DNA from 2 places in the Streptomyces daliensis genome. Region 1 is predicted to be linked to the other one. Evidence: predicted binding sites of a transcription regulator. Region 1 holds the regulator's gene; the other holds the start of a gene.
What was found. Region 1 encodes HrcA, which represses chaperone genes, less so after heat shock. Its sites were predicted from a motif close to TTNGCACTCNGNNNNNCNGAGTGCNAA; they were not measured.
Positions count from the first base shown of each region.

Region 2: a site for HrcA is predicted at 9,086-9,112, ahead of groL (chaperonin GroEL). Genes of this name have one in related genera too.

Region 1 covers NZ_BAAGSO010000057.1:62,155-77,555, forward strand. Annotated here, with positions in the region: gene ACYVOO_RS11945 (MBL fold metallo-hydrolase) at 1-435, opposite strand, end outside; gene hrcA (heat-inducible transcriptional repressor HrcA) at 660-1,676, shown strand; gene dnaJ (molecular chaperone DnaJ) at 1,677-2,810, shown strand; gene ACYVOO_RS11960 (nitronate monooxygenase) at 3,035-4,135, shown strand; gene ACYVOO_RS11965 (16S rRNA (uracil(1498)-N(3))-methyltransferase) at 4,132-4,887, shown strand; gene ACYVOO_RS11970 (phospholipid carrier-dependent glycosyltransferase) at 4,945-6,843, opposite strand; gene ACYVOO_RS11975 (hypothetical protein) at 7,162-7,848, shown strand; gene ACYVOO_RS11980 (histidine triad nucleotide-binding protein) at 7,945-8,322, shown strand; gene ACYVOO_RS11985 (ribonuclease Z) at 8,339-9,322, shown strand; gene ACYVOO_RS11990 (IS110 family transposase) at 9,600-9,893, shown strand; gene ACYVOO_RS11995 (RNA-guided endonuclease InsQ/TnpB family protein) at 10,104-11,381, shown strand; gene ACYVOO_RS12000 (TetR/AcrR family transcriptional regulator) at 11,394-12,095, shown strand; gene ACYVOO_RS12005 (cytochrome P450) at 12,312-13,544, shown strand; gene ACYVOO_RS12010 (ferredoxin) at 13,589-13,783, shown strand; gene ACYVOO_RS12015 (NAD(P)/FAD-dependent oxidoreductase) at 13,780-15,075, shown strand; gene ACYVOO_RS12020 (pyridoxal-phosphate dependent enzyme) at 15,150-15,401, opposite strand, start outside.
Region 2 covers NZ_BAAGSO010000133.1:25,670-41,070, reverse strand. Annotated here, with positions in the region: gene ACYVOO_RS37575 (PTS transporter subunit EIIC) at 1-1,045, shown strand, start outside; gene ACYVOO_RS37570 (Uma2 family endonuclease) at 1,147-1,743, shown strand; gene ACYVOO_RS37565 (ATP-binding protein) at 1,832-4,309, opposite strand; gene ACYVOO_RS37560 (DUF6879 family protein) at 4,360-5,007, opposite strand; gene ACYVOO_RS37555 (hypothetical protein) at 5,000-5,269, opposite strand; gene ACYVOO_RS37550 (hypothetical protein) at 5,459-6,154, opposite strand; partial or broken gene ACYVOO_RS37545 (hypothetical protein) at 6,349-6,930, opposite strand; gene groL (chaperonin GroEL) at 7,309-8,937, opposite strand; gene ACYVOO_RS37535 (cold-shock protein) at 9,430-9,633, opposite strand; gene ACYVOO_RS37530 (MoaD/ThiS family protein) at 10,141-10,419, opposite strand; gene thrC (threonine synthase) at 10,416-11,723, opposite strand; SAM riboswitch class I at 11,741-11,882, opposite strand; gene ACYVOO_RS37520 (glucosyl-3-phosphoglycerate synthase) at 12,045-12,998, shown strand; gene ACYVOO_RS37515 (alpha,alpha-trehalose-phosphate synthase (UDP-forming)) at 13,210-14,724, shown strand; gene otsB (trehalose-phosphatase) at 14,782-15,401, opposite strand, start outside.

The sequences.
Region 1 (15,401 bases):
CGGGCGCACGAGGACGTCCACCGCCTCGGTCGCAGCGTCCGGGGCGAGACCGTGCGCGACGGCGTCGTCGCGCAGCGCCTCGCGCGCTCGCGGGCGCGCCAGCAGCTCGTCCACGCCGACGGCGCCGTAGACCTGCACACCGGCGAACGCGGCCGTGCCCAGCACATGGTCGAAGTGGGGGTGGGTGAGGGCGATGTGCGTCACGGGCAGGCCGAACAGTTCCCGCAGCTCGGAGCGGATGCGTGCCCCCTCGCGCAGGGACGATCCGGTGTCGACGACGAGTACGCCCTCGTCGCTCGCCACGGCGCCCACGGTGGCGTCCCAGCCGGGAAGCCTGCGCCGTACGACGCCGGGCGCCAGCCGCTCCCAGACCGTGTCCGCGCCCGTGTCCGCCGTAGGTCCGTCGTCCGCTCCCTCTTCCCAATGACCCGTCATACGACGACGCTAACGGCAGCCCTCTCCCCGCGCCCGGCCGGCGACTGCCTCACGGGTGCGACGGAAGGGCCGCGATACCGTCAGGTCCGGCCACCCTTGCCCCGGCCATGGTGACCGGCCGTACACTGGCCCGGGGAAAGCTGGCACTCATCCGGTGAGAGTGCCAGGGAATGCCAGGAAGCGGCAGAGAATCCAGACCTACGGCCGGGCGGGAGGTGTGCGCGATGCTCAGTGAACGCAGACTCGAAGTGCTGCGCGCCATCGTCCAGGACTACGTGGGCACCGAGGAGCCCGTGGGTTCCAAGGCGCTCACGGAGCGGCACAACCTGCGGGTGTCCCCGGCCACCGTGCGTAACGACATGGCGGCGCTGGAGGACGAGGGGTACATCGCCCAGCCGCACACCAGCGCCGGGCGCATCCCGACGGACAAGGGGTACCGCCTCTTCGTCGACAAGCTCGCCGGGGTGAAGCCGCTGTCCTCGCCGGAGCGCCGGGCCATCCAGAACTTCCTGGACGGCGCCGTCGATCTGGACGATGTGGTGGGCCGCACGGTGCGGCTGCTCGCGCAGCTCACCCGGCAGGTCGCCGTGGTGCAGTACCCCTCGCTGACGCGCTCGACGGTGCGGCACGTGGAACTGCTCTCGCTGGCGCCCGCGCGGCTGATGCTCGTGCTCATCACGGACACGGGCCGTGTCGAACAGCGCATGATCGATACTCCTGGGCCCATCGGAGAGGCCACCCTGGCCGATCTGCGGGCCCGGCTCAACAGCCGGGTCGTGGGCGAGCGGTTCACGGAGGTCCCGTCCCTCGTGCAGGACCTGCCCGAGGCGTTCGACGCGGACGACCGCGGCTCGATCTCGGCGGTCCTGGCGACGCTCCTGGAGACCCTGGTCGAGGAGACCGAGGAGCGGCTGATGATCGGCGGCACCTCGAACCTCACCCGCTTCGGGCACGACTTCCCCCTGACCATCCGGCCGGTGCTGGAGGCCCTGGAGGAGCAGGTCGTGCTGCTCAAGCTGCTCGGGGAGGCCAAGGACCCGGGCATGACGGTACGAATCGGGCATGAGAATGCCCACGAGGGCCTGAGTTCCACATCGGTCGTATCGGTCGGCTACGGTTCGGGCGACGAAGCAGTCGCCAAGCTCGGCGTGGTCGGACCGACCCGCATGGACTACCCCGGAACGATGGGAGCGGTACGCGCAGTGGCACGTTACGTCGGACAGATCCTCGCGGAGTCGTAAGTGGCGACGGACTACTACGCGGTCCTCGGCGTGCAGCGCGACGCCTCGCAGGACGAGATCAAGAAGGCTTTCCGCCGCCTGGCCCGCGAGCTGCATCCGGACGTCAATCCGGACCCGAAGACCCAGGAGCGGTTCAAGGAGATCAACACCGCTTACGAGGTGCTGTCGGACCCGCAGAAGAAGCAGGTCTACGACCTCGGCGGCGACCCGGCCTCGGGTGCCGCGGGCGGTGGGCCCGGCGGCTTCGGCGCGGGCTTCGGGAACTTCTCGGACATCATGGACGCGTTCTTCGGCACCGCGTCGCAGCGCGGGCCCCGGTCCCGCACGCGGCGGGGCCAGGACGCCATGATCCGGCTGGACATCGATCTGGACGAGGCGGCCTTCGGGACCACCAAGGAGATCCAGGTCGACACCGCCGTCGTCTGCACCACGTGCAGCGGCGAGGGCGCGGCCCCTGGCACCTCGGCGCAGACGTGTGACATGTGCCGGGGCCGTGGTGAGGTCTCCCAGGTCACGCGCTCCTTCCTGGGCCAGGTCATGACGTCGCGCCCCTGCCCGCAGTGCCAGGGCTTCGGCACCGTCGTGCCCACCCCGTGCCCCGAGTGCGCCGGTGACGGCCGCATCCGCTCGCGGCGCAGCCTCACCGTCAAGATCCCCGCAGGCGTCGACAACGGCACCCGCATCCAGCTCGCGGGCGAGGGCGAGGTCGGCCCCGGCGGCGGTCCGGCGGGCGATCTCTACGTCGAGATCCACGAGAACGCGCACCCCGTCTTCCAGCGCAGGGGCGACGATCTGCACTGCACGGTCACCATCCCGATGACGGCCGCCTCGCTCGGCACGAAGGTGCCGCTGGAGACGCTCGACGGGATGGAGGAGGTCGACATCCGGCCGGGCACGCAGTCCGGGCAGTCGATCCCGCTGCACGACCGCGGCATCACGCATCTGCGGGGCGGCGGCCGTGGCCAGCTCATCGTCCACGTCGAGGTGACCACCCCGACGAAGCTGGAGCCCGAGCAGGAGGAGCTGATGCGGCGCCTCGCGAAGCTGCGCGGCGAGGAGCGGCCCACGGGCACGTTCCAGCCGGGTCAGCAGGGCCTGTTCTCGCGGCTCAAGGACGCGTTCAACGGCCGGTGAGGCGCACTAGCGGCGGGCCCGCGAGGGGCCGCCGCGGCGGGTACGTGACGGGTGAGGGCGCGTGGGGGAGCGACACCTCCCAAGACGCCCACTGGCGCCCTCGGACGAGCCGGTCCAGCCCTGTCACCAGCGCGGACACGCACGTCCGCGCTGGTGCCCCGGGGGCCCTCCGCAACGGGCACCTTGCCCGACAGATGACACACGGCGCGTGACAGGATGTAGCCATGCCCTCCGCTGTGACCACGTTGTCCGAGCTGACCGAACACCCGATCGTGCAGGCCCCCATGGCGGGCGGCGTCTCAGGGCCCGAGCTGGCCGCCGCCGTCAGCGAGGCGGGCGGCCTGGGCTCCCTCGCGGCGGGCTACAAGACGCCGGAGGCCATGTACGAGGAGATCAAACAGGTCCGGCGGCTCACCGACCGCGCCTTCAACGTGAACCTCTTCATGCCCCAGCCCCCGACCAGCGACCCCGCCGCCATCGAGGTGTACCGGGACCAGCTCGCGGGTGAGGCGGCCTGGTACGAGACCGCGCTCGGTGACACGGACCGGGGCAGCGACGACGCGTACGAGGGCAAGCTGGCCATACTCTTCGACGACCCCGTCCCCGTCGTCTCCTTCCACTTCGGCTGCCCCACGCGCAGTGTGCTGGAGCGCTTCGCGAAGGTGGGCACCTTCACCGTCGCCACCGTCACCTCGGCCGCCGAGGCCGAGACGGCGCAGTGGTCGGGCATCGACGCGGTGATCGTCCAGGGCGTCGAGGCGGGCGGCCACCAGGGCACGCACCGCGACGACCCGCAGATCGACGGCGCCAGCTCGGGCATCGGGCTGCTGTCGCTCGTGACGCAGGTCAAGGAGGCCGTGCAGGTGCCGATCATCGCCGCGGGCGGGCTGATGCGCGGCGGCCAGATCGCGGCCGTGCTGGCGGCGGGCGCGAGCGCGGCGCAACTGGGCACGGCGTTCGTCGTCTGCCCCGAGTCGGGCGCCAGCGAGGTCCACAAGCAGGCGATGACGAACCCCCTCTTCGTCCGTACGGAGCTGACCCGCGCCTTCTCGGGACGCCCGGCGCGCGGCCTGGTGAACCGCTTCATCCGCGAGCACGGCCCGTACGCGCCCGCCGCCTACCCGCAGATCCACTACCTGACGGCCGGTCTGCGCAAGGCGGCGGCCAAGGCGGGCGACCCGCAGGGCATGGCGCTGTGGGCGGGCCAGGGCCACCGGCTGGCGCGCGCGCTGCCGGCGGCGCAGCTCGTGGAGGTCCTGGCGGCCGAGCTGTCCGTGGCCCGCGAGGGCATGGCGGTACGCGGCGGTGCGGGCGGCCTCGCTTGAGCGCCCCGGTCTTCCTCGCCGAAGCGGCCGGGCTGGCCGTCGGCACGGTGGTACTGGAGGGGCCCGAGGGGCGGCACGCCGTCTCCGTACGGCGGCTGCGCGCGGGCGAGGAGATCGTCCTGACGGACGGCGCGGGCACCGGCGCCTACGGCACCGTGGCCGGGGTCGAGGGCAAGGACCGGCTGACGGTGACGGTCACGGACGTGCGGACCGAGCCCGAACCCCGGCCCCGCATCACCGTCGTCCAGGCGCTGCCCAAGGGCGACCGCGGCGAACTGGCCGTCGAGACCATGACCGAGACCGGCGTGGACGTGATCGTCCCGTGGGCGGCGGCGCGCTGCGTGACGCAGTGGAAGGGCGAGCGCGGGCTCAAGTCGCTCGCCAAGTGGCGTGCCACGGCGCGCGAGGCGGGCAAGCAGGCGCGAAGGCTGCGCTTCCCCGAGGTCGCGGACCTGGCCACCACCAAGCAGGTCGGCGCGCTGCTCTCCGGCGCGGCGCTGGGCGCGGTGCTGCACGAGGAGGGCAGCGCGCCACTGGCCACGGCCGCGCTTCCGGGCGACGTGGACGGCGCGGGGGACGGGGGCATCGTGCTCGTCGTCGGGCCCGAGGGCGGGGTCTCGACCGAGGAACTGGCCGCGTTCGCCGAGGCGGGTGCGAAGCCCTGCCGGCTCGGCCCGACCGTGCTGCGCACCTCTACCGCGGGCACGGCTGCCGCGGCTCTGTTGCTGGCCCGTACCGGGCGCTGGGGCTGATGCCGGGCGTCTTCCGCGTGCCTTGCGCCTGTGTGCCTGCCGGTGCTCGGCGCGTCTCTATTGCGGGCAGGGTTGCCGCGGCTCTGTTGCTGGCCCGTACCGGGCGCTGGGGCTGATGCCGGGCGTCTTCCGCGTGCCCTGCCCCTGGGAGCCCGCCGGTACCCAGCGGACCTCGACCCTGGCCGCGCCCTCGCCGAACGAGGCCAGCCGCTCGGAGTGCGCGAGGGCACGGCGCGTCATCGGGAGGCGGGGCGCCTCGCGGCGCAGCAGCGGCGTCGAGACGACGTAGTCCAGATCGCGCCAGCCGCGCGGGAGTGCGGCGGCGACGGCGGGGTCGTGCGCGGCCGTATGGGACCAGACGGCGCCCGTGCGCGGCCGGAACCCGCTGTGCACGAGGCCGAGCCAGAGCGTGCCGTCGCTGAGGACGCGGTCCGACTCGGGGCGTGCGACGGAGGCGCGTAGCCAGGAAAGGGCCTGCCGCTGCGGGGCGTTGGCCTCCGCTGTGAGGACCGCGCGGTCCCCCTCGTACCAGCGCGGTACGGTCCCGAGCAGTGCGGCGGCGGCCAGGAGCCACACCAGCGTCCAGCGGCAGATGCTCAGGAGCAGGTGCTCCGTACGGGGTTCGTCGCCCCTTACGGCATGCTCGTCGTCCTGTACGGAGTGCTCGTCGTCCCGTGCGGCGCGTCCGCCGTGCAGGACGCGGGAGGTGAGCGCGGCGGCGAGCGCGGCGAGGGAGAGGGCGAGGAACGGCAGCGCCTGCACGGCGTACGTCGAGGCGCCGGGGTGGCCGCCCGTGCCGGAGGGACACAGCGCCGCGAAGGCGGCCGTCAGGAGAACGGCGAGCGCGGGCCCGGCCGACGCCCTCGCCGTACGGGACCAGCGCGCGCCCTCGACCAGCAGCAGCGCGGCCAGCAGCCCCGCTACGGGCAGCACCAGGTCGCAGGAGAGCCAGCCCCCGATCATGCGGCGTGCGGCGGATCCTGGCGTGAACACGGAGCCGGAACCGGCGTCGGCCAGCCGTTCGCGGAGCGCCCCGAGCAGCGAGGCGCCGGGCCGGGACGTGCCCGGAGGCGGCAGCAGCCCGCCGCGCAGGAAGGCGAGGAGCACCCAGGCCAGCAGGGGGAGCAGGAAGCCGCAGGCGGCGGTGAGTGCCGCCCGGCCGCGCGCGCCGCGCGTCGTCTCGTGCGGGCTGTGCGGGGTGTGCGGGGTGTGCGTCCACAGCGTCAGCAGCAGCGCGGGCAGCGCCACGAACGCCGTCTCCTCGGTGAGCACCGCGACGGCGGCGGCCAGCCCGGCCGCGAACGGGCGCCAGGCAGTGTGGAGTTGTGGGTGTGGGTGCGGGGGCACGGCGAGGACGAAGGCGCACAGGAGCCAGGGCAGTGCGAGGCCGTCGGAGGAGACGGCCCGCAGTGTGACGACGGACAGCGGCGAGAGCCCGTACAGCGCCACCGCCGCACCCGCAGCCCACCGGGGCAGCCGCAGGCGGCGCGCCAGCACGTACAGCAGCACCGCGCTCATGGCACTCGCCGCCAGCGCGACGGCCCGCACCGGCGCCACGGTCAGCGCCTCGGGCGAGAGCAGCGCGGGAAGCCAGGTGAGGAGGGCGAGTTGGAGGGGTGCGAGTGGCGGCTGGTCCCAGCGGTAGGTGGTGAGCGCGAGCCCTTCGCCGTGCTGGACGGCCCAGGCGTCGGCGAGCAGGGCGGCCTCGCACTCGGAGACGAGGGGGTAGTGGGTGACGTTCCAGCCCTGCACGAGCAGCACGGCCGCGAGCAGCGCGCAGCACAGCAGTACGTCGGCGCGCGAGCGGCGCCAGGGCCGTACGGCCGGGGACGGCGCGGGGGCCGCCGAACCGGGCTGCGGCGGCGGGGGAGCGGGGTCGGTGGGGTCGGTGGGGGCGTGCTCGGGATCGGGGTCGGGGCCGTGCGGTGACGCCGTCGGCGTGACGAGGGCGGTCACAGCGCGGCCCCCTTCCGGAGGGCGGTGGACAGCGACGACGCGGGGCGCGGTGGCCGGACGGGAGAGAGGCAGGAAGGCACGGCCCGATCCTCGCGCCCTGCCACGGGGTGCGGTTCTGTGCGGCGGGCGAATCACCCGTACGTAGTCATGGGGCGTACGGGAGGCGACGCGTCCACGCGCCGCCGCCTCGGTTCCGGGACGTGGCCGAGGCGTTGCCGTACCGAGGCGGGAACGGGGCTGTGCGCGGGGGCGGCGCGGTGGGAAGCTGCGTGTATGGGGGCATTACGGCGTCAGCGGACGAGTGGATCATCTCGGTCGGTGCGCGGGCCGCTGCGGGTGGCCGGTGCCGTGGGTGCCGTGGGGGTACTGGTCGGCGGGGTGGTCGCCTGCGAACCGGTCCCGGGCGGTCTGAACTCCGCCGCCGTCGCCCTCACCACCGACCAGGCGGGTACCCGGTCACTGGAGAGCGCCGGTGTCGACGTCCAGTGGATGAGCTGTACCGCGACCGTCGGGCAGCGCGGCGGCTCCGCTTCCGCTTCCACGTCCGCGTCGTCGAGCGCGAAGGCGCGGCGGCAGGTCGCGAAGGTGGACTGCCAGGGGGAGACCAAGAGCGGCGCGGAGATCACCGTCAGGGGCAAGGTGACGGAGGAGCACGACGGCCGGTGCGTACGGGGCGACCTGACGGCGAAGGTCGGGAAGCGCACCGTCTTCCGCGCCGAGGTGCTGGGCAACTGCGCGGCGCCGTCCGCCTCCGCCTCCGCCTCGTCCTCGCAGAGCGGCTCGGAGCCGCCGGAGGAGACGGGGACGGGGACGCCGGAGCCGACGGTGACCGAGACGGTGACCCCCACCGGCACCACCTCGCCGACGGCTCCGCCGGAGACCCCGCCGGTCACGGTGACGGTGACGGCTTCCCCCGACCCGCCGCCGTCCGACCCCTCGCCCGATCCGCCGCCGCCCTGCGAGTGCGAGACGCCCGGCCAGCGGGACGCGGGTACGGGGCACTGAGGCGAGGGGGCGGCCGAGGCGCCCGCGCGGGCGCCCGTCCAACCCGGGGCCCCGCCGTCCGCCCTCGCGCGCGGGTGTCCCGGTAGCATCCCGTGCATGGCTGGAGAACCTCAGGCCGACTGCCTGTTCTGCAAGATCGTCGCGGGTGACGTCCCCGCGACCGTCGTCCGGGAGACGGACACGACGGTCGCCTTCCGGGACATCAACCCCCAGGCGCCGACGCACGTCCTGGTGATCCCCAAGGCGCACTACCCCGACGCCGCTTCCCTGGCGACGGGCGCGCCGCAGCTCGCGGCCGACGTGCTGCGCGAGGCGGGGCGGGTGGCCGAGGAGGAGAAGATCGCGGCGGCCGACGGCGGCCCCGGCACCGGCTACCGCGTCGTGTTCAACACCGGCGCAGGCGCGGGCCAGACCGTCTTCCACGCGCACGCCCATGTGCTCGGCGGGCGCGGTCTCGAATGGCCTCCCGGGTAGGGATCGGTAACTCCCCTTGTCCTTGAGAGAGTTGGTCGTCCTCGGCACCGCCAGCCAGGTCCCGACCCGGCACCGCAACCACAACGGCTACGCCCTGCTCTGGGACGGCCAGGGCATCCTCTTCGACCCGGGCGAGGGCACGCAGCGCCAGATGGTGCGCGCCGGTGTCGCCGCGCACGACCTGACCCGGATCTGTGTGACGCACTTCCACGGGGACCACTCGCTGGGTCTCGCGGGCGTCATCCAGCGCATCAACCTGGACCGGGTGCCGCACCCGGTGACGGCGCACTTCCCCGCGAGCGGCGCCCGCTTCTTCGAGCGGCTGCGCTACGCGACGGCCTACCGCGAGACGGTGGTGCTGCGCGAGGCGCCGGTCACCGGCCCCGGCGTGCTGGCCTCCCCGGAGGCGGACGCGGACGCCGCCCAGGGGCGCTCCGGCCGCCCCGGCTGGGATTCCGGCGAGGGCGCGGCGCGGGTGCCGTTCACGCTGTACGCCGAGAAGCTGTCGCACCCCGTCGAGGCGTACGGCTACGGTCTCGTCGAGCCCGACTCCCGGCGCATGCTGCCCGAGCGCCTTGCCGCGCACGGCATCGCGGGCCCCGACGTAGGCCGTCTCCAGAGGGAGGGCGAGCTGCGGGGCGTGCGCCTGGAAGACGTCAGCGAGCCGCGCAGGGGTCAGCGCTTCGCCTTCGTGATGGACACCCGGCTGTGCGACGGCGTGTACGCGCTGGCCGAGGGCTGCGACATGCTGGTCATCGAGTCGACGTTCTTGGACGAGGACGCGGAACTGGCCCGCGAGTACGGCCACTTGACGTCGGGTCAGGCAGGCCGCGTGGCGGCCGAGTCCGGGGTGCGCAGCCTCGTGCTCACCCACTTCTCGCAGCGCTACAGCGACCCCTCGGCCTTCGCGCGCGAGGCGCGGGCCGCCGGTTTCGAGGGCGAGCTGACGGTGGCGGAGGACCTGATGCGCGTTCCGGTACCGAAGCGTCGCGGGGGCTGACGGGGCGGGGCGGGGCGCGGTGCGACCTTCGGTTCCCCGGCCGCCCTGGCCCGGGCCGGTGCCGGGCAGATCACCCAGGTCATGCTCCAGACCGCCCCGCGCATGCGCACCGCCCGCTGGTCGAGCGGACCGTCACGGTCCCCGGCAGCGACTCGGTGGGGGAGATCGTCTCCGGCCTGGCCGAGTCCCTCACGGTCCTGTTCAAACGCCGGGAGATCCTGGAGGCCCGTATCGCCGCCCTGCTGGGGCCCACCCTCTCGCGAAGGTCCCCACCTCCATGCCCAGAGTCGTGGTCAGGATCGGCGCCCGCATCCTGGCCGAGGTCGGCGACGGGTCCGCGTTCCCCACCGCCGCCCACCTGGCCTCCTACGCGGGAGTGACCCCCACCACCCACCGTTCCGGGTCCTCCATCCGGGGCGAAGCCCCGCCCCACGCCGGCAACAAGCTGCTCAAACGGGCCCTGTTCCTCGCCTCGTTCGCCTCCCTGTCCAGCCTCGAACCGAGGGCGTACTACGACAGGAAGCCCACAACCTTTGACCGAACAGATAGAAGCGCCCCCCTCCGGTGCTGACGCTGACGCGCATCGGCGGCCGTGCGGTCATGTACACGAGCCGCGTGGCTCGTGGAGTTCCCCGAGGCGGGGCACTGGATCCACGACGATGACTCCGCGCCGGTAGGTTGTCACGAAGACCATGTGCGCGTGCATCGGCGAAACGACATGCCTGCCATGCTCGTGGTCGTTTTATCCGCTCTTGAGGTCAATCGTCGTAGGGTTACCGGTATGCAGCTTCGTTACAACTACCGGGCCTATCCGGACGCCGCCCAGTGCCGTGCGCTGGCGAAGGCGTTTGGGTGTGCTCGTGTGGTGTGGAACGACTGTCTGCGTGACCGGAGGGAAGCGCACGCGGCGGGGCTGCCGTATGTGACGTCGGCAGAGTTGTCGCGGCTGCGTATCACCCAGGCCAAGCGCACCGGGGAACGTGCCTGGCTCGCCGAGGTCTCGGCAGTTGTCCTGCAACAGTCCCTGCGGGACCTGGATGCGGCCTACAAGAACTTCTTCGACTCGCTGAAGGGCAAGCGGTCCGGCCGTAAGGTCGGCCCTCCCCGCTACAAGTCGAAGAAAGACACCCGTCAATCGATCCGCTTCACCGGCAGCGCCTTCTCCCTCTCCGGCGACGACAGGGTGTATGTGGCCAAGGTCGGCCATCTCAAGGTCAGGTGGTCGCGTCGGCTTCCGGCGGCCCCGACTTCTGTGACCGTCACCAGGGACGGCGCGGGCCGGTACTTCCTCAGTTTCGTCGTGGAGACCGAGCCCGACATCCTCCCCGAGGTGGAAGCGGAGGCCGGTATCGACTTGGGTCTGTCCGTCTTCGCCGTCCTGTCCGACGGCTCCAGGATCGCCAGCCCCCGTTTCCTGCGCCGGGCGGAGAAGAAGCTCAAGCGTCTTCAGCGGGAGCTGTCCCGCAAGGCGAAGGGGTCGAAGAACCGGGCCAAGGCCCGGAGCAAGGTCGCGCGCCAGCACGCCAGGGTGGCGGACCGGCGCCGGGACTGGCACCACAAGGCATCCACACGGATCATCCGCGAGAACCAAGCGGTGTATGTGGAAGACCTCGCGGTGTCCGGTCTCGCCCGTACCCGGCTGGCCAAGTCCGTGCACGACGCGGGATGGTCTTCGTTCACTGGGATGCTGGAGTACAAGGCGGCCAAGCACGGCCGCACCTTCGCCAGGGTGGACCGGGCCTTCCCCTCCTCCCAGGTCTGCTCGGCCTGCGGAGTGCGGGACGGCCCCAAGCCCCTGCACGTGCGGGAGTGGATGTGCGGGGCGTGCGGCATCGTGCATGAGCGTGACCACAACGCGGCCCGCAATGTCCTCGTCGAGGGACGCCGTATCGTCGCCGCCGGACGGGCGGAGACACCAAACGCCTGTGGAGCGCCGGTAAGACGAGCACACGTGCCCGCACAGCGCCGTGAAGCAGGAAGCCCCCGGAAGGGCCACACGGCCCAGACCGGAATCCCTGAGCCTCAGGCCGGGGAGCACGTCAATGTGGGTGGCCGGTGAGGAGGTGACGAGGTGACCGAGCGTACGGGCACGAAGAGCGCGGTCGGCGCCGGAGCGGCGAAGGCCGGGAAGTCCGCGAAGTCCGCAGGGGCGGCGCGGGGAACCGCTGGCGGGCGGCCCCGTAACCCCAGGGGCCAGGGCGAGCGGCTGCGCGAGGAGATCCTTCAGGCCACCGAACGGCTGCTGGAGCAGGTCGGCAGCGAGGACGCGCTGTCGCTGCGCGCCGTGGCCCGCGAGGTCGGCATCGCCGCGCCCAGCATCTACCGCCACTTCACCGACAAGACCGAGCTGGTGTGGGCCACCCTCGCCCAGAACTTCGACCGCCTCGGCGAGGACATGGGCGAGGCCGACGCCGCCGCGCCCCAGGACGAGCCGGTGGAGCGGCTGCGCGCGCAGTTGCGCGCGTACTGCCACTACGCGGTGACGCACCCCGCCAAGTACCGCCTGATGTACGAGACGTGGCAGACGCCCGTCGAGAACGAGCGGCTCACCGCGCACCCCGCGCGTGTGGTCGTCGGCGGCTGGGACGAGGCGCTGAAGCGCTGCGAGGCGGCGGGCTGGCGGGTGCGGGGCACGCGCGCCGAGGCGCCGTACGTGCTGTGGTCGGGCGTGCACGGACGGGTCACGCTGTGGCAGGTCATGCCGCGGCGCAAGGACCCGAAGCGGCTGGAGAACTTCGTCGACGAGCTGCTGGGGCTGCTGCTGGAGCGGTGAGCCCCCTCCCGCCTCACCGCTCACTTCCCGGGCTCCGCCCGTCCTTGCCCGGACCCTGCCCGAACCCCGTCCGAACCCCGCCCTGATCTCCCCTTTCCCTTTTCCTGGGCGCTGCTTGGCGTGCCCTTGACGCGGCGCGCCCCGGATTTCGCGCGGTAGGGATACATGCGTAAGCTAACGCCTGTTACCTCATCTTCGGTACGCAAGGAGCGCGGCATGACCCCCACCGCACCCGCACCCGCCCCGGCACGCCTCCCCACGGAGCCCCCGCCGGGCTGCCCGTTCGACCCGCCCGCCGGACTGGACCGGCTGCGCGTCGAGGAGCCGCTGTCCAAGGTCTCGCTGCCGGACGGCACCTGGGCCTGGCTGGCCACGCGCTACGCGGACGTCCGCGCGATCCTCGGCGACCAGCGCTTCAGCTCGGACACCACGCGCCCCGGCTACCCCCTCAGCGGCATGACGGGCGGCGCCCCGGTCGACGGCGCGGCCCGCGGCTTCATCCGCATGGACCCGCCGGACCACACCCGGCTGCGCCGCATGGTCACGCGTGACTTCATGGTCAAGCGCGTCGAGGCGCTGCGCCCCACGCTCCAGAAGATCACCGACGAGCTGTGCGACGCGATGGAGCAGACCGACCGCGCCGAGCACCCCGTCGACCTCGTCCAGGCGCTGGCCCTGCCGCTGCCCTCGCTGGCGATCAGCCTGCTGCTGGGCGTGCCGTACGACGACCACGAGAAGTTCCAGCACCTGACAGGCCAGTTGCTCTCGCGCGAGCTGCCCGAGGAGGAGCGCGCGACGGCCCGCAAGGAGCTGCTCGTCTACCTCAACGGCCTGGTGGCGGCCAAGGAGGCCGAGCCCGGCGAGGACATCCTCAGCAGGCTGCTGACCGAGCAGTACGCGCAGGGCGAGCTGACCCGCGAGGACGTCGTCGCCTTCGCCGCGCTGCTGCTGATCGCCGGGCACGAGACGACGGCCAACATGATCGGCCTCAGCGCCCTCTCCCTCATGCTCGACCACGAGACCGCGGACCAGTTGCGCGAGGACCCCTCGCTCATCCGCGGCGCCGTCGAGGAGCTGCTGCGCTTCCACAGCATCATCCGCAACGGGCCGCGCCGCGCCGCGACCGAGGACGTCGAGATCGACGGGCACCTCATCCGCGCGGGCGAGGGCGTCATCGTCGCCGTGCCAGCCGCCAACCGCGACGAGGCGACCTTCCCCGAGCCCGACCGGCTCGACGTGTGCCGCCCCAACTCGCAGCACCACGTGGCCTTCGGCTACGGCATCCACCAGTGCCTCGGGCAGGCACTCGCCCGCGCCGAACTCCAGGTCGTCATCGGCACGCTGCTGCACCGCTTCCCCGGGATGCGCCCTGCGGGCCCGGTGGACGAGGTGCCGTTCCGCACGGACATGGCCATCTACGGCTGCCACGAGCTGCCCGTCACCTGGTGACACCCCTCCGCACCCCGCACATTCACCCCGCAAGGAGCCCCCTGATGCAGATCACCCTCGACGTCGACAAATGCTGCGCCGCAGGTCAGTGCGTGCTCGTCGCGCCCGAGGTCTTCGACCAGCGTGACGAGGACGGCATCGTCGAGCTGCTGGACGCGAACCCGCCAGCCGAGCAGCACGCCGCCGTCCACGAGGCCGCCACCATCTGCCCCGCCGCCGCGATACAGGTGCACGAATGAGTCCCAGCCCCGCCCCGTACCCCGCGCGCATCGCGGTCGTCGGCGCCTCGGCGGCCGGGCTCGCCGCCGTCGAGGCGCTGCGCCGCGCGGGCTGGGACGGCGCGCTGACGCTCGTCGGAGAGGAGGAGCACCTCCCGTACGACAGGCCGCCGCTGTCCAAGCAGCTCCTCTCCGGGGACTGGGAGCCCGAGCGCACCGCGCTGCGCGCCGCCGCGCAGTTGGACGCCCTTGACCTGGACCTGCGCCGTGGTACACGCGCCACCGGGCTCGACCCGGCGGCGCGCCGCGTCACCCTGGACGACGGCACGGTGCTGGACTGCGCGGGCGTCATCGTCGCGACGGGCGTGCGCGCACGCACGCTGCCCGGCACGGAGGGCGTGGCGGGCGTCCACGAACTGCGCACCCTCGACGACGCGCTGCGCCTGCGTGAGCGCCTGGCCACGCCGGGGCGTCGGCTCGTCGTTGTGGGCATGGGCGTGCTCGGCGCCGAGGCGGCGGCCGTGGCACGGAAGCTGGGCCACGAGGTCACCCTCGTCGGCCCGGGGGACGCGCCGATGGTGCGTCCGCTGGGCGCCGGGGTCGGCGAACTCCTCGCGCGGGTGCACCGGGACAACGGCGTCGAACTGCTCACCGGGCGCCGCGTGGCCGGGGTCGAGGCCGACGGGGAAGGCAGGGCGACGGGCGTACGCCTCGCTGACGGCACGCACGTGCCCGCCGACACCGTGCTCGTGGCCATCGGCTCGGACCCGGCCGTCGAGTGGATCGCGGGCCCGGACGGCACGGCCGGCGGGCTCGACCTCACCGACGGGCTCGGCTGCGACGCGTACTGCGCCGCGGCCCCCGGCATCTACGCGGCCGGTGACGTCGCCCGCTGGCACCACCCCGTGCTGGAGCGCGGCCTGCGCGTCGAGCACCGGATGAACGCCACCGAGCAGGGCCTGCTCGCGGCCCGCAACCTGCTGGCCGAGCTGGACGGCGAACGCTTCGGGGAGCGGCGGACGTTCGCGCCGGTGCCGTACTTCTGGTCCGACCAGTACGAACTGAAGCTCCAGGCGTACGGGGACCTCGACGCGACGGACCACGTCGAACTGCTCCACCTCGCCGAGGACCCGGACGCGGCCCCGCGCCGGGCCGCCGCGCTCTACGGGCGCGCCGGGCTGGCCACAGGCGTCCTCGCCGTAGGGCTGCCGCCCCGCCAGGTGCGCGGCCTGCGCGCGCTGGTCGCCACCCCGTCGCCCTGGAACGAGGCGCTGGCACGGCTGCGGGAGAGCGTGGCGGGCGCCGCGGCCTGAGACCCGGGCCCGGTGTGCGGACGGGGGTTGGCCGCCCGCACACCGGGCCAGGGCACAGGGGGCCCGGCGGGTGCCTACGCTTCCCCCCGGCCCCCCATGAGCTCCACGAAGCGCTCCAGGCCGATGTTGCCGCCCGAGATGACGACGCCGACGCGGCGCGGCAGCGGGCCGATCTTCCCGGTGAGCAGCGCGGCCAGGCCCGTCGCGCCGCTGGGCTCGGTCACGATCTTGAGCCGTTCGAAGGCGAACCGCATCGCGGCGCGGATCTCGTCGTCGCCGACCAGCACGACGTCCTCCAGCAGCCGCTGGTTGACGGAGAACGTCAG
Region 2 (15,401 bases), on a different contig from region 1:
GGTCCCGGCGCTGGGCGCCATCGCGTCCGGCTTCATGTCGCTGATCGCGGTCTTCGTCGGGTTCAACACGGCCAAGGAGTTCGGCGGCACGCCGGTGCTGGGTGGCGCCGTCGCGGGGATCATCGTCTACGCCGGGGTCGCCGACATCTCCGCCTTCGGCCAGAAGCTCGCCCCAGGGCAGGGCGGCGTGCTGGGCGCGCTCTTCGCGGCGCTGCTGGCCGTGCAGGTCGAGAAGTGGTGCCGCCGCTGGGTCCCGGAGGCCGTCGACGTCCTCGTCACGCCCACCCTCACCGTCCTCGTCGCCGGCCTGGTCACCCTCTACGGCCTGATGTTCGTCTGCGGCGAGATCTCCACCGGCATCGGCCACTTCGCGAACTGGCTGCTCCAGCACGGCGGCGCCTTCGCGGGCTTCGTCCTGGGCGGGCTCTTCCTCCCGCTCGTGATGCTCGGCCTGCACCAGGCCCTCATCCCGATCCACACCACCCTCATCGAGCAGGACGGCTTCACGATCCTGCTGCCGATCCTCGCCATGGCCGGTGCGGGGCAGGTCGGCGCCGCCGTCGCGATCTTTCTGCGGCTGCGCCACAACACGTCGATCCGCAAGACGATCCGCTCGGCGCTGCCCGCCGGGTTCCTGGGCGTGGGCGAGCCCCTGATCTACGGCGTCTCGCTGCCCCTCGGCCGCCCCTTCATCACCGCCTGCGTGGGCGGCGCGTTCGGCGGCGGCGTGGTCGGCCTCTTCTACCAGCTCGGCACGTCCGTCGGCTCCACCGCCATCGGCCCCTCGGGCTGGGCCCTGTTCCCCCTCCTCAAGGGCAACCAGGACCTCGGCTCCATCGCCGCGATCTACGGCCTCGGCCTGCTCGCGGGCTACGCGGTCGGCTTCACCGCCACCTACTTCTTCGGCTTCAGCAAGCAGATGCTGACCGACCTCAACACCGTGCCCGAACCCGCCCCGGCCGACGCCCCCACCGACAACCCGACGGAGCCCACCCCACCGAAGACCCCGGCCCCGGCAAACGCGAACGCCAACGCCAACGCCTGACGGGGCCGCTGGCCCGCCTTCCGGACCCGCCCGTCACCCGTTCGGAGGACGGGCGGGAAATCCGGCCGAGTACGCTGTATCCGTCGGCGACGATGCGGCTCATGCAAGCAGCGATGAGTGCCGAGCCCGAGTACGACGAGTACGAATGGCCGCGCCCTCCCCAGGGCGGATACACGGCCGATGATCTGGACCGGCTGCCGAATCTGCCTCCGCACACGGAGCTGATCGACGGGAGCCTCGTCTTCGCGGCCCCGCAGACGAACTTCCACATGCGCATGGTCGATGTGCTGCTGACGCACCTTCGGCGTTGTGCGCCGCCGGAGGTCGCGGTCATCCGCGAGATGACGGTGACGCTCGGCCACCACGACCGCCTCGAACCGAACATCATGCTGGTCCGGACGGACGCCGACACGGGCCCGGACCAGACCACGTACCACCCCGAGGACGTACTCCTCGCCGCCGAGGTCGTCTCGCCCGACTCCATCGCCCGCGACCGCGAGGCCAAGCCGCGAAAGTACGCCGCGGCTGGCATCCCCCACTTCTGGCGCGTCGAGAACGACGGTGGCCGCGCGATCGTCTACGTCTTCGAGCTGGAGCCCGCCACCCGCACCTACGCTCCGGTGAGCATCCACCACGACCAGCTCAAACTGACGACCCCGTTCCCCCTCGACATCCCCCTGACAGAGGTCCAGCCCTGACGCCCCCGCTTCCGGCTCCCGACGGAGCCGCACCCGCGCCGCCAGCCAGCATGAAGGCCCGGCTCCGCACGCCGGACAACGCGCGAGGTCAGTCGCCGGAGCCCGGTTCCGGGTCCGGTTCCGGGTCCGGTTCCGGGTCCGGTTCCGGGTCCTGATCGGGTTCCGGGTCCGGGACCGTCGCAAGACGGTGGTCGATCTCCGCACGCATCCGCACCGTACGCGGATCGTCGTAGCGGCCGAGGAGCCGCAGCGCCTCCGCCCAGGACCGACGCGCCTGGCCCGGGTCCTGGATCTCCAGGGCCCGGGCCAGCCCGTCGAGGGCCGCGGCCTCGTTCCACGCGTCACCGAGCGCGCTGTGGGCCGCCACGGCGCGGCGGTGGAACGCGACGGACTCCGCCACCCGGCCGATCCGGTGGTACGTCGCCCCGGCCCCCTGCCAGGCGAGCGCCTCCCGGCTGTGGTCACCGAGGCGCCGGTGGAGCGAGGCGGAGCGGTGGTAGGAGACGAGCGCGTCGCCGGAGCGGCCGAGCGCTTCTTGCGCGTCGCCGAGCGCCAGCAGCCAGCACGCCTCCATCACGTTGCTGCGCAGGTCCAGGGCCAGCGCCACCGCTTCCTCCGCGGCGTCCAGCGCCTGCCGCGGCTCGCCGCGGTCGAGGTGGATCCCGCTCAGGATCCACAGCGCGTTGCCGATGCTCCGGGCGGCGCCTTCGTCCCGGTGGACCGCCAGTGCCCGGTGGATCGCCTCGTCCGCCTCGGCCAGCCGCCCGGCGCGGTAGTGCACGAGGGCGAGGTTGGCGACGGCGACGGTCTGCCAGTGGTTCTCGCCCAGTTCCCCGAAGAGGGCCGCCGCCTGCTCCAGCCGCTCCGCCGCACGGGCCAGCTCCCGCCCTCGCAGATGCACCAGCCCGAGCGCGTTGAGCGCTGCTGCCTCGCCCTCCCTGGCGCCCGTGTCGCGGTGGATGAGCAGCGCTTCCCGGTGGCAGTCGAGCCCCTCCGCCAGCCGGTTGAGCTTGGTGTGGGCGAACCCGAGGTCCTCCAGGAGGAGGGCCTGCGCGGGCCGGTCGTCCAGCCGCCGGGCAGCGGCCAGCCCGGTCCGGCCCATCGGCAGCCAGTCCGTCGTGAGAGAGGACGGCGCCTTGGCGTTCCAGAGCACGGCGGCCAACTGCCAGACGTACCGGTCGAGACCGGCGCGCTCGGCCGCGCGGACCAGGGGAAGGAAGTTGGGGTGTTCCCGCTCGGCCCAGTCCACAGCCTGGTCGTAGTCCGTGAAGGCCGACGGTGACACCTGGGCCTCGGGCTCTCCCAGGTCCAGGTGTGCCTCCGCGGGTCTGATCCAGCTCTGCGCGGCGTCGGCCGTCCGCACGTACCAGTCGAGCAGCCTCCGCAGCGCGGCGGAGCGCTCCTCGGCGACCTCCTCGCGCTGGGCGCACTCCCCCGCGTAGGCGCGCAGCAGATCGTGGAAGGCGAACCGGTCCGGCGCCGTCTGTTCCAGCAGATGCGCCCCGGCCAGCACGTCCAGCAACTGCCGCGCCCCGCGCTCCCTGACCCCCGCCAGCGCCGCGACGGCGCCGATCCCGAACTCGGGCCCCGGGTGCAGCCCGAGCAGCCGGAACAGCCGTGCGGCGTCCGGGGACAGTGCCCGATAGGACCACGTGAACACCGCGCGCACGGCCTCGGCCTCCTCCTCGTCCCCCGTGCTGAGCGCGTCCCACAGCGCCGATTCGTCGCGCAGATCGGCGATCAGCTCGTCCAGTCGCATGTGGGGGTGCCCTGCGGCGCGTTCCGCCGCGATACGCAGTGCGAGCGGCAGCCGCGCACACAGCCGGGACAGCTCGACGAGCTTGTCGACGTCGTCCGGGACCGGCCGGTACCCGGAGGTCACCGCACGCAGCAGCGCGACGGCTTCTTCCTCGTCCAGGGTGCCCAGGGTCAGCCGGTACGCGCCGTCCCGCACGGCGAGTCCTGACAGCCGCCCCCTGCTGGTCACCACGGTCAGACAGCGCGCTGTGCCTGGCAGCAGCGGGCGGACCTGGGCGACGGTGGCCGCGTTGTCCAGGAAGATCAGCATCCGGCGATCGGCCAGCAGCGAGCGGTACAGCGCGGACGCGTCCGCCGGATCGGCCGGAACCTCGGCGGGGGCGACCCCCAGCGCGGTGAGGAACCGCGGCAGCAGTTCCTCCGCGGTGACCGGTTCCCCCGGGTCGTAGCCGCGCAGGTTGACGTAAAGGTGCCCGTCGGGGAAGTGGTCCCGTATCTGGTGCGCCCAGCGCAGCGCGAGCGAGGTCTTGCCCGCGCCCGCGGTGCCGACGATCACGCAGACGGGTGCCACGAACGGCTCGCCCTCGCCGGAGAACGCCTCGTTCAGACGGCGGAGTTCCTGCGTACGGTTGACGAAGTTCCGTACGTCGCCGGGAAGCTGACGTGGCCTCGGACGCCGGTCGCGCTTCGGTTCGTCGCCATCGGCGGGGGCAGGGGCGGGTGCGTGGAAGTGGACGCCGCCGCTCACCTGGCCCGCCTGCACCACGTCACGGGAGGAGCCCGACAGGTCGGAACGCGTCCCGCTCACGGGCCCGTCCCCCTCGCCCTCCCCGTTCTCCACGCCTTCGCCGCTGATGCCTACTCCTCCGTCGTCCGGGAAGCGGGCCGGGGGCCGAGACAGCGGTCGGTGTAGGACATGACGTCCTCGCCGTCCGCGTAGAGATGCTCGATGAACCTCTCCCAGCGCCCGACGAGTTCCGGACCGGTGAACCTGACGCAGCCGTCGAGCAGTCCCGCGTCGGTGTAGACCACCTCGTAGAGCACGTCGCCGCCCAGGGTGACGACCTCCGGCAGCATGCCCCGGCCCTCCCACGGCTCCAGTGCCCCGGCGCCGACGACCCGGACCGGCATCCCGCTCTCGGCCTGGACCCGCAGGGAGTGCAGCTCCCACCACAGGTAGGGCGTCAGCGGTTCCTCCACCACGCGGACGCGGTGGAAGACGCTGTCCCGTTCCTTGTCCTCCCGCGCCACCTCACGCCAGTGCTCCCCCCGCTTCACGGCGAGCCGCAGCGCCTCGTCGTAGTCGCCGCGGCGGAACGCCTCCCAACTGGGCGAGTTCAACTCCTGGAAGTGCTGCCGCCGCTCGAACTTCCAACCCGCCCGGCCTGTGATTGCCTCCTTGTACCGCTGGAAGTCGCTCCTGTAGGCGTCGAGTCCGAGCCGCTCACCGAGATCGCGGTCGAGGGTGAGGTCGAGGCCGGAGGAGAACGGCGTACGGTCAGACATCGGCGATGTCCGGCTTCGCCGCACGGAGCGTGTTGCCCGGGATGACGACCAGCCGCTCTCCCCGCGAGATCCTGGCGTCCGGCGGAAGCCGGTCCGCGTACTCCGCCGTGAGGTCCCGGCCGATCACCGCGATGTCGCCGTTGTCCAGCTCCCAGATGTCGGGGCAACCGGTCTCGTCCTCCGTGTTCCCCAGTTCCTCGGCGGTCTTCCCCAGCCTGCGCGTGAACAACGCGGCCGGATCGGCCTCCCACACTCGTGCCATTCGAACCCACCCCACTTCGCTGGCGATCACGTCACGTCATTGATTACTTTACGGAGGGTGACGACGGCAGGCAACGCCACTACCGGACAGGCCGCGTCCCCCCGCCGCCCAGCCATGAGGGGCCCGGCCGCCGGAAAACGCCCGCGCGGCCGGGCCCCTCATGTCGCTGGACGCGTCGCGCGTCGCGCGTCACATCCTCAGCAGCCGGTCCATCGCCTCCCTGTACTGGCGCAGTGCCAGCCGGAGTTCCTCGGTCTCGGCCGTGCCGGCCGGGCCCGACGCGGCCGACGTGCCCGGCGCGGCCTCGCCGGGCCTGCCGCCGTAGTGGTCGTCGCCCTCGGGCTTGGCCGCCGCGCCACGCCACGGTTCGCGCAGGGCGCGCTGGCGCTCGACGAGCGCTTCGGTGATATGGCGGCTCAGCTCGTCGAAGACGGCATCCGCCTCCTCGACAGACCGGCGCGGCCCGTCCACGAACCCCGTGACGGCGTGCTGGAGGCGCTCGGCCAGGCGGTCGCGTTCGGTGCCGGGCACCAGCGGGCCCGCGTGGGGGTGCGTGGACTCGCGGGGGTCCAGGGGCGGTTCGTCGGCGCCGGGCCTGTCGGCGCCGCCCCGCTCCTCCGCCGAGGTCACGGGCGTGCCGGCGCTCCTCGGCGGGCCCGGATCAGCGCTGCCGCCGCCGCTGCGCCGGGGAGCCACGGCCGTCTCGGCACGCGCCCCCGTGGGGGGAGCGCCGGGCGGCGGGCCCGTCGGCGGCACGGGCGGCGGGGTCACGGGCGGAGCCGTGGTGCCCGGCGGCGTGCTGGCCGGGGGTGCGGTCGGCGGCGGTGTGGTGGGCGGCGGGGCCGCGCCGGGACGGTTCTCGTGGTCGTCCATGTCCCTGCTCACGGCGTCTCACTTCCCCTCGTCCGGTGGCGGCGGTTGCCGCCGATGGGCCAGCGCGAGTGCGTACGTCCGTCGTTCGCGTGGGCGCGCCCGTCAGGGGCCCCGGGAGGCGCGGCGCCGGGTGCTGTGGAGCCGGGGGCCGGGGTGCCGGGCGTGGCGGTTCCGCCGGGCGTGGCGCTACCGGGCGCGCCGGAACCCGCCGTACCGGGCCCCGTGGTCACCGGGCGGCGTCCCTTGCCCGCCGTCGCGGGACGGTCCTCGGCCAGCGCGTCGAACAGCGCCCGCGCCTCCAGCATCGCCTCGCGCATCCCCTCCGTACCGGCGCGGCCGTGCGCGGCGGCGTGCACCATGCGGTAGCCGTGGATGTGGTGGGCGTGGTGCACGGACAGCGCGTCCATGTGCTCGTCGGGCCGGTCGACGCCCGGGAAGCCGCGCTCCTGGGCGAGCCCGGCCAGCAACTGGTCGGCCTCAGCGATGGCCTCGTTCGGTGAGTCGACGAACCGCTCCTGGGCTCCGGCCCACCGGACCAGGTACTGCTCCCGCACCTCGGGGGTCAGCGGCTGGAGCCGCAGGCGCCCGTACCGCCTGACGCGCTCGTCCAGTTCGTGTTCCGCCGCCTTGACGTCGCCGTTGTGCCGCGCGAGGACCCGCTCGTACTCGGGGCCGAAGCGCCGTTTCAGACCGCCCTTGCCGCCGCCTTTCGCGCGGCTCATATAGAGGGCACCGGCGGCGAGGGCGACCACCACCAGTACCAGGATCACGATCACGACTGCGGTCATGTGTCCCACCCCGGGCTTTCGTCTCTCGTAGCTCGTGCGGCTCGTGAAAAACTTCGTGGAAACCTGCCCGGTCCGGTTAGCCCCGCTGCGGCGGGCTAAACCGCCGTGGGCGCGACAGCGGTTGGCGCGCCCGCCCCGTACAGCGCGCCCGTGCCCGGCCCCCTCCGTACGTGCGCCGTACGCCCTCCGTACCTGCCCACGGCATACCCACGCGCGCGACCCCCGTACGAGAATCCGTACGCATCCTTCGGCACCCCCTCCTACGCAGCCCGACCCCTGACACGCGCCGAGGGCGGCACCCCCGTGCAGGGGATGCCGCCCTCGGTCCGATCCGTACGGCGTGGAGCCGCCGATCCGCCGGGAGGAAACTCCGGTGGATCAGAAGTCCATGCCACCGCCCATGCCACCGGTCGGGTCGGCGGCGCCGGCCCCGGCCTTCTCCGGCTTGTCGGCGATGACGGCCTCGGTGGTGAGGAACAGCGCCGCGATGGAGGCGGCGTTCTGGAGCGCGGAGCGCGTCACCTTGGCCGGGTCGATGATGCCCTCGGCGATCATGTCCACGTACTCGCCGGTGGCGGCGTTGAGGCCGTTGCCCGGGGTGAGGTTGCGGACCTTCTCGACGATGACGCCACCCTCGAGACCGGCGTTGACCGCGATCTGCTTGAGCGGGGCCTCCAGGGCCAGCTTGACGGCGGCGGCACCGGTGGCCTCGTCGCCCTCCAGGTCCAGCTTCTCGAAGACGCTGGACGCCTGGAGCAGAGCCACGCCACCACCGGCGACGATGCCCTCCTCGACGGCGGCCTTGGCGTTGCGCACCGCGTCCTCGATGCGGTGCTTGCGCTCCTTCAGCTCGACCTCGGTGGCGGCACCGGCCTTGATGACGGCCACGCCGCCGGCCAGCTTCGCCAGACGCTCCTGGAGCTTCTCGCGGTCGTAGTCCGAGTCGCTGTTGTCGATCTCGGCGCGGATCTGGTTGACGCGGCCCTGAACCTGCTCGCTGTCACCGGCACCGTCGACGATGGTGGTCTCGTCCTTGGTGATGACGACCTTGCGGGCGCGGCCGAGCAGCTCCAGACCGGCGTTCTCCAGCTTGAGGCCGACCTCCTCGGAGATGACCTGACCGCCGGTGAGGATGGCGATGTCGCCGAGCATGGCCTTGCGGCGGTCGCCGAAGCCCGGGGCCTTGACGGCGACGGACTTGAAGGTGCCGCGGATCTTGTTGACGACCAGCGTGGAGAGGGCCTCGCCCTCGACGTCCTCCGCGATGATCAGCAGCGGCTTGCCCGACTGCATGACCTTCTCCAGCAGCGGAAGGAGGTCCTTCACGTTGCTGATCTTGGAGTTGACGATGAGGATGTACGGGTCCTCCAGCTCGGCCTCCATCCGCTCCATGTCGGTGGCGAAGTAGGCGGAGATGTAGCCCTTGTCAAAGCGCATGCCCTCGGTGAGCTCAAGCTCCAGACCGAAGGTCTGCGACTCCTCGACGGTGATGACGCCTTCCTTGCCGACCTTGTCCATCGCCTCGGCGATGAGCTCGCCGATCTGGGCGTCGGCGGCGGAGATGGAGGCGGTGGAGGCGATCTGCTCCTTGGTCTCCACGTCCTTGGCCTGCTCCAGCAGCGCGCCGGAGACGGCCTCGGTGGCCTTCTCGATGCCGCGCTTCAGCGCCATCGGGTTGGCACCCGCGGCCACGTTGCGCAGGCCCTCCTTGACGAGCGCCTGGGCGAGGACGGTCGCGGTCGTCGTGCCGTCACCGGCGACGTCGTCCGTCTTCTTCGCGACCTCCTTGACCAGCTCGGCGCCGATCTTCTCGTAGGAGTCCTCGAGCTCGATCTCCTTGGCGATGGAGACACCGTCGTTGGTGATCGTGGGGGCGCCCCACTTCTTCTCCAGCACGACGTTGCGGCCCTTGGGCCCGAGGGTGACCTTGACGGCATCGGCGAGCTGGTTCATACCGCGCTCAAGGCCGCGCCGCGCCTCCTCGTCGAACGCGATGATCTTGGCCATGTGAAGTGGTCCTCCCGGACTGGGGGTCCCCCCGGCGAAGCCAGGGTACGGATGATCCGGACCGCGCTGGCGCCCGCGACGGACGGCCTGCAACCCGGGCGGTTCCTTGCACCCACCCGGCTGCGGGCCTCACCGACCCGGTCCTTCGTTGTCACTCTCACTCGTAGAGTGCTAACGCCAATGATTAGCACTCGACCCCCGCGAGTGCAAGCGGCTGCGGCGGTTCGAAGGCCCGGCGCGGGGTGCTCGGCGGGGCGCGTGTATACGCGCGCGGACGTGCGCGGCTGTGCGCGCGGACGTGAACGGCCTCCGGCACGGGTCCGCGCGCCCTCCGTATCCGACGGTACGACTCCGGACCGGCCGACCGGTCCGGGCACCCCCCCCCATGAGCCGGGCCCCGGACGCCCCCGGACGAAAACACCCCCTGGACAGACATGAGGGGCCGCATCCGAAGATGCGGCCCCTCCACGCTCTGCGCAGTCTGGTCGGCGCTCAGCCGGTCACGCGGACCATGTCCGCCTGCGGCCCCTTCTGACCCTGCGAGATCTCGAACTCGACCCGCTGCCCTTCGTCGAGAGTGCGGTAGCCGTCCATCTGGATCGCGCTGTAGTGGACGAACACGTCCGCACCACCGTCGACCGCGATGAAGCCGTACCCCTTCTCCGCGTTGAACCACTTGACGGTGCCCTGAGCCATTCCTAACTCCCCTATTACTGGCCCTTGCACGAGCCCGCACTTCACGAACCCGGGTCAGACCTCACTTCTGCCTAAGCGGAAGCGTGCGCCGGAACGCGTCGACCGCGGCTGAATGTATCTGCACGGACGCCCTCTGCAACAGGTCAATCGGACGAGAATTCTGGGTACGGCCGATCGGGAATAAACGCTGAAGTCCCTTGAAATCAGGGCAAGTCGGGCCGGGCATAGGCCACCAACACGACAATTGCGGCCTCGTTTTGGGGCACAACTTGTCGCGTTCTCATATGCGCTGGGCGCGCACGGGGGAGGGGATTGACGCCACCCTATCGCGGCCCGGAATGCGGAATCGCTCCCTCCGGTCGGATCAGGAGGGAGCGATTCGACAATATTCGATGCGTTGACCGTTCACGGACGCTTCGGGCCCGTCATCAGTGAAGATTCAACGAAGACCCATCGAAGAATCATGGAGGTCCGGACAGCCGGACCCCGTCGGGGCTCGGCCCGGGCTCAGCAGCCGCCCGCGACGGCCGGGATGATGGAGACGCCCGCGCCGTCCGGCGTCGGCGTCTCCAGACCCTGCTCGAAGCGGACGTCGTCGTCGTTCACGTACACGTTGACGAAGCGGCGCAGCTTGCCCTCGTCGTCGAGAACGCGCGCGCCGATGCCCGCGTGGTTCTTCTCCAGGTCCGTCAGCACCTCGGACAGCGTGGCGCCCTCGGCGCTCACTTCGGCCTGGCCACCGGTGTACGTACGGAGAATGGTGGGGATACGGACATTCACGCTCATGATGCGAGGCCAGCCTCTCGGAAGGAGTCCAGGTTCGGACGGATGATGGCGGACGGCCCGGTGGTCGGGGCGACCGCGTCCAGGGTCTTGAGTCCGTCGCCCGTGTTGAGGACGACGGTGGTGAGGGAGGGGTCGAGCTTCCCTTCCTCGATCAGCTTCTTGGTCACGCCGACGGTCACGCCGCCCGCGGTCTCGGCGAAGATGCCCTCCGTGCGCGCCAGCAGCTTGATCGCGTCGACGACCTGCTCGTCGTTCACATCCTCCACCGCGCCGCCCGTACGGCGTGCGATGTCCAGGACGTAGGGCCCGTCGGCCGGGTTGCCGATGGCCAGCGACTTGGCGATGGTGTCGGGGCGCACCGGGCGCACGACGTCGTGCCCGTCCTTGAAGGCGCGGGAGACGGGCGAGCAGCCCTCGGCCTGGGCGCCGAAGATCTTGTAGGGCCTGTCCTCGACGAGCCCGATCCTGATCAGCTCCTTCAGACCCTTGTCGATCTTCGTGAGCTGCGAGCCGGAGGCGATCGGGATCACGATCTGGTCCGGCAGCTCCCAGCCGAGCTGCTCGCAGATCTCGTACGCGAGTGTCTTCGAGCCCTCGCCGTAGTACGGGCGCAGGTTGACGTTGACGAACCCCCAGCCCTCGCCCAGCGGGTCGCCGATCAGCTCGGAGCAGAAGCGGTTGACGTCGTCGTAGTTGCCCTCGATGCCGACCAGGTCACCGCCGTAGACGGCGGCCATCACGACCTTGCCCTGCTCCAGGTCGTGCGGGATGAACACGCAGGAGCGGAAGCCCGCGCGGGCCGCTGCGGCGCCGACGGCGCCGGCCAGGTTGCCCGTCGACGAGCAGGACAGCGTGGTGAAGCCGAAGGCGCGGGCCGCCTCCACGGCGATGGCGACGACGCGGTCCTTGAAGGAGTGCGTCGGGTTGCCGGAGTCGTCCTTGATGTGGAGGGACCCGGTGATGCCCAGCTCACGGGCCAGGTTGTCGGCCTTGACCAGCTTGGTGAAGCCCGGGTTGATGCTGGGCTTCGAGGCCACGTCGGCGGGGACGGGCAGCAGCGGCGCGTACCGCCAGATGTTGTCGGGGCCCGCCTCGATCTGCTTGCGCAGACCCTCGGGGTCGCCGCTGGGAAGGTCGTAAGCGATCTCCAGCGGCCCGAAACACGCCTCGCACGCGAAGACCGGGCCGAGCGGGATCCGCTCTCCGCACTCACGGCAGGAGAGCGCGACGGCGGGGCCGAGATCGACGGTGGCGTTGTCCTGCGGGGATACGGTGTCCTGCTGCTCAGCAGCTTGCACAGCCATGGAGGCGAGGCCCTTTCTCCTCATCTTCCCCGTGACGTATCTCGCCACGAGACGGAATTGGCACCTTCCCAAGCCGGGAGCCTCGCCATGATCGCGAGACCGGCTGGAGGGTTGCCGGGGCTTCAACGGGCCGTTTCCCTCTGCCCCTCTGGATGAGCGGTATGAAGTTTTGCGGTGCACGCACTGGACCGTGCAAGTGCACACTACGCAGATCGACCCCGACATGCGGTCGTCATCCGCGTTGTTCAAGACTGTAACCGAAGGCCCCGAGTCTTGAGATAGTCGTCCGAACCGCGAGATGGATCACATGGGGAGCGTCCAGTGCTGCCAGAAGTAGAGCAGTGGCTGAGCCATCGGTCCTGGTCAGCGACCGATCGCCGCCCGATCGGCGAGCTTCTCGCGGCCAAACGGAACGCGGGCAGCACCGTCAGCGTCGTGCTGCCCGCGCTCAACGAGGAGGCGACGGTCGGGAAGATCGTCTCCGTCATCCGCGGCGAGCTGATGACCGGGGTGGCGCCCCTCGTCGACGAGCTGGTCGTCATGGACTCCGGCTCCACCGACCGCACGGCAGAGGTCGCCGCCGCCGCGGGCGCGAAGGTGATCCACCGCGACGAGGTGCTGCCCCGGCTGCCCGCGCTGCCCGGCAAGGGCGAGGTGCTGTGGCGGTCGCTGCTGGCGACCGACGGCGACATCGTCTGCTTCGTCGACGCCGACCTCATCGACTTCTCGTCCGCCTTCGTCTCCGGGATCGTCGGACCGCTGCTGCTGGAGCCCGAGCTGCACCTGGTCAAGGCGATGTACGACCGCCCGCTCGGGTCCGACCCCGCGGGCGGGGGCCGCGTCACGGAACTGGTGGCACGCCCCCTGCTGAACCTCCACTGGCCCCAGCTCGCGGGCTTCGTCCAGCCCCTCGGCGGCGAGTACGCGGCGCGGCGCTCCCTGCTGGAGCGGCTGCCGTTCCCCGTCGGCTACGGGGTGGAGCTGGGACTGCTGATCGACGCGCTGCACACGGTGGGGCTCGACGCGCTCGGGCAGGCCGACGTGGGCATACGGCGGCACCGCCACCAGGACGGGCAGGCACTCGGGCGCATGGCCGCGACGATCTACCGCACCGCGCAGCTCCGGCTTTCGCGGGGGCATCTGGTGGGGGGTCTGCTGACGCAGTTCGAGCGCGAGGGCGAGGGCGGGTTCCGGGCGCGGGACCACTCGATCGCCACGGAGGAACGGGAACCCATGCGCGACGTCCCCGAGTACACCCGCCTCCACGCGGCGTAAGGGCACCCCCGTGCAACCCCGCACGCCCGGGGCGGGATGCGCGATGCGCCTTGGCGTGCCGAGGCACAAACCCAGCGCGGGACCCTACGGTGCCCGCTTCACGGGGCGACCGTCCCGCGCAACACCCCCGTGCAGGGGCAACCCTGCGTTTCCTTCCGCCCCCCGCGAAGGGTTACGTTTGGGCGGATCTCGGGGCGGCTAAGCTCCGCGCATGGTCGCCGAACCCGCCACCCCCTCAGCGCAGCCCCCGCACGCGCAGGTCCTGGTCGCGTCCAACCGTGGCCCGGTCGCCTACAGCGCCGCCCCTGACGGCACGCTCCAGGCCAAGCGCGGCGGCGGCGGACTCGTGTCCGGGCTGTCGGCCATCGGCCCGGACACCGACGCCGTGTGGGTGTGCGCCGCGCTCGGCGACGACGACCGCGAAGCCGCACGCCAAGCCGCACAGCGCGCCGCCGGCCGCACCGGCAAGCTGGACCCGGAGGACACCGGCGGCCAGTCCGTACGGATGCTGGACATCCCGGAGGAGACGTTCAGGGACGCGTACAACGGCGTGGCCAACTCCGTGCTGTGGTTCGTCCACCACCTGCTGTACCAGACCCCCGTCGAGCCGTCCTTCGACGAGGACTTCACGCGCCAGTGGACCTCGTACGAGCGCTACAACGCCGCGTTCGCCGACGCGCTCGCCGAGGAGGCGGGCGAGGGCGCCGTCGTGCTGGTGCAGGACTACCACCTCACCCTCGTCCCCGCGCTGCTGCGCGCCCGCCGTCCCGACCTGCGCATCGGCCACTTCTCGCACACCCCGTGGGCCCCGCCGGACTACTACGCGCTGCTTCCCGACGAGACCGCGGCGCAGGTCCTGCGCGGCATCCTGGGCGCCGACCGCGCCGGGTTCCTGACGTGGCGGTGGGCCGAGGCGTTCGCGGACTGCTGTGCGCGCGTGCTGGGCGCCGAGGTGACCTCGCGCGAGGGCGGCCACGAGCTGACGGTGTCGTACGAGGGCCGCACGACCCGCGTCGGCGTGCACGGACTCGGCGCCGACGCCGACTTCCTGCGCGAGCGCGCACACCGCGACGACGTGGCGGAGCGGATGGCGCAGTTGCGTACGCAGGTCGGTACCGGGCCCGACGGCGCGCCCCGGCGCACGGTCGTCCGCGTGGACCGCACGGAGCTGTCCAAGAACATCGTGCGCGGACTGCGCGCCTACCGCCGCTTCCTCGCCGACCACCCCGAGTGGCACGAGCGCGTCGTGCACGTGGCCTTCGCGTACCCCTCGCGGCAGGACCTGGAGGTGTACCGCGACTACACCGACGAGGTCTCGCGCGTCGCCGACGGGATCAACGCGGAGTTCGGCCGGGGCGGCTGGACCCCGGTCGTGCTGCACGTGAAGGACGACTTCGCGCGCTCGCTTGCCGCCTACCGGCTGGCGGACGTCGCGCTGGTCAACCCGATCAGGGACGGCATGAACCTCGTCGCCAAGGAGGTGCCGGTCGTCTCCGACGACGGCTGCGCGCTGGTCCTCTCGCGCGAGGCGGGCGCCTTCGCTGAACTGGGCGAGGACGCGCTCGTGGTCAACCCGTACGACGTCACGGCCACCGCCGAAGCGCTGCACGAGGCGCTGACGATGGAGCGGGACGAGCGTGCGGAGCGCACCAAGCGGCTGGCCGCGGCGGCCACGGCGCTCCCGCCGGAGCGCTGGTTCCTGGATCAGCTCAACGCACTCCGGTAGCGGCGCCGCACAGCGCAGCGCCCCCGCGCGGCGTCAGCGCAGCGAGTCCGCGAGGCGTCAACGCAGCGAGTCCGCGAGGCGCTCCAGCAGATCGACCACGCCAGCCGGGCCGTTCACAGTGAGGTCGGCGCGCTCGGCCAGTTCGGTCACCTCGTCGCTGCCGCTGCACACCAGCAGCCCCGGCACGCCCTCGCCGCGCAGCTTCTCCACCGCGCTGAAGGCGGCGAGGTCGCCGAGGTCGTCGCCCGCGTACAGGACCGCTCCGGCGCCCGCGGCGCGGACGAACTCGGCGAGTGCCGCGCCCTTGTCCACGCCGTGCGGGCGCAGCTCCATGACCATGCGTCCTGGCTCCGCGCGCAGCCCGTGCCGCTCGGCCAGCGCGGCCAGCGGCTCGCGCAGCAGCGCGAAGGCGCCCGCGGGGTCCTCGGCGCGACGGGTGTGGACGGCGAGGGCGCGGCCCTTGTCCTCCACCCAGGTGCCCTCCGGGGCCCGCAGCTCCTCCAGCAGGGTGGGCAGCTCGCGGCGCAGGTTCTCGATCTCGACGGGCGGTTCAGGGCGCCGCACGGTCCCCGTCGCCGCGTCCCAGCGCTCCGCGCCGTAGGCGCCGAGCACGGTGAGGTGGTCGAGGCCCGCTGCGCCCTCGAAGCCGCCGTAGCGCACGGCGGCCTCCACGGGCC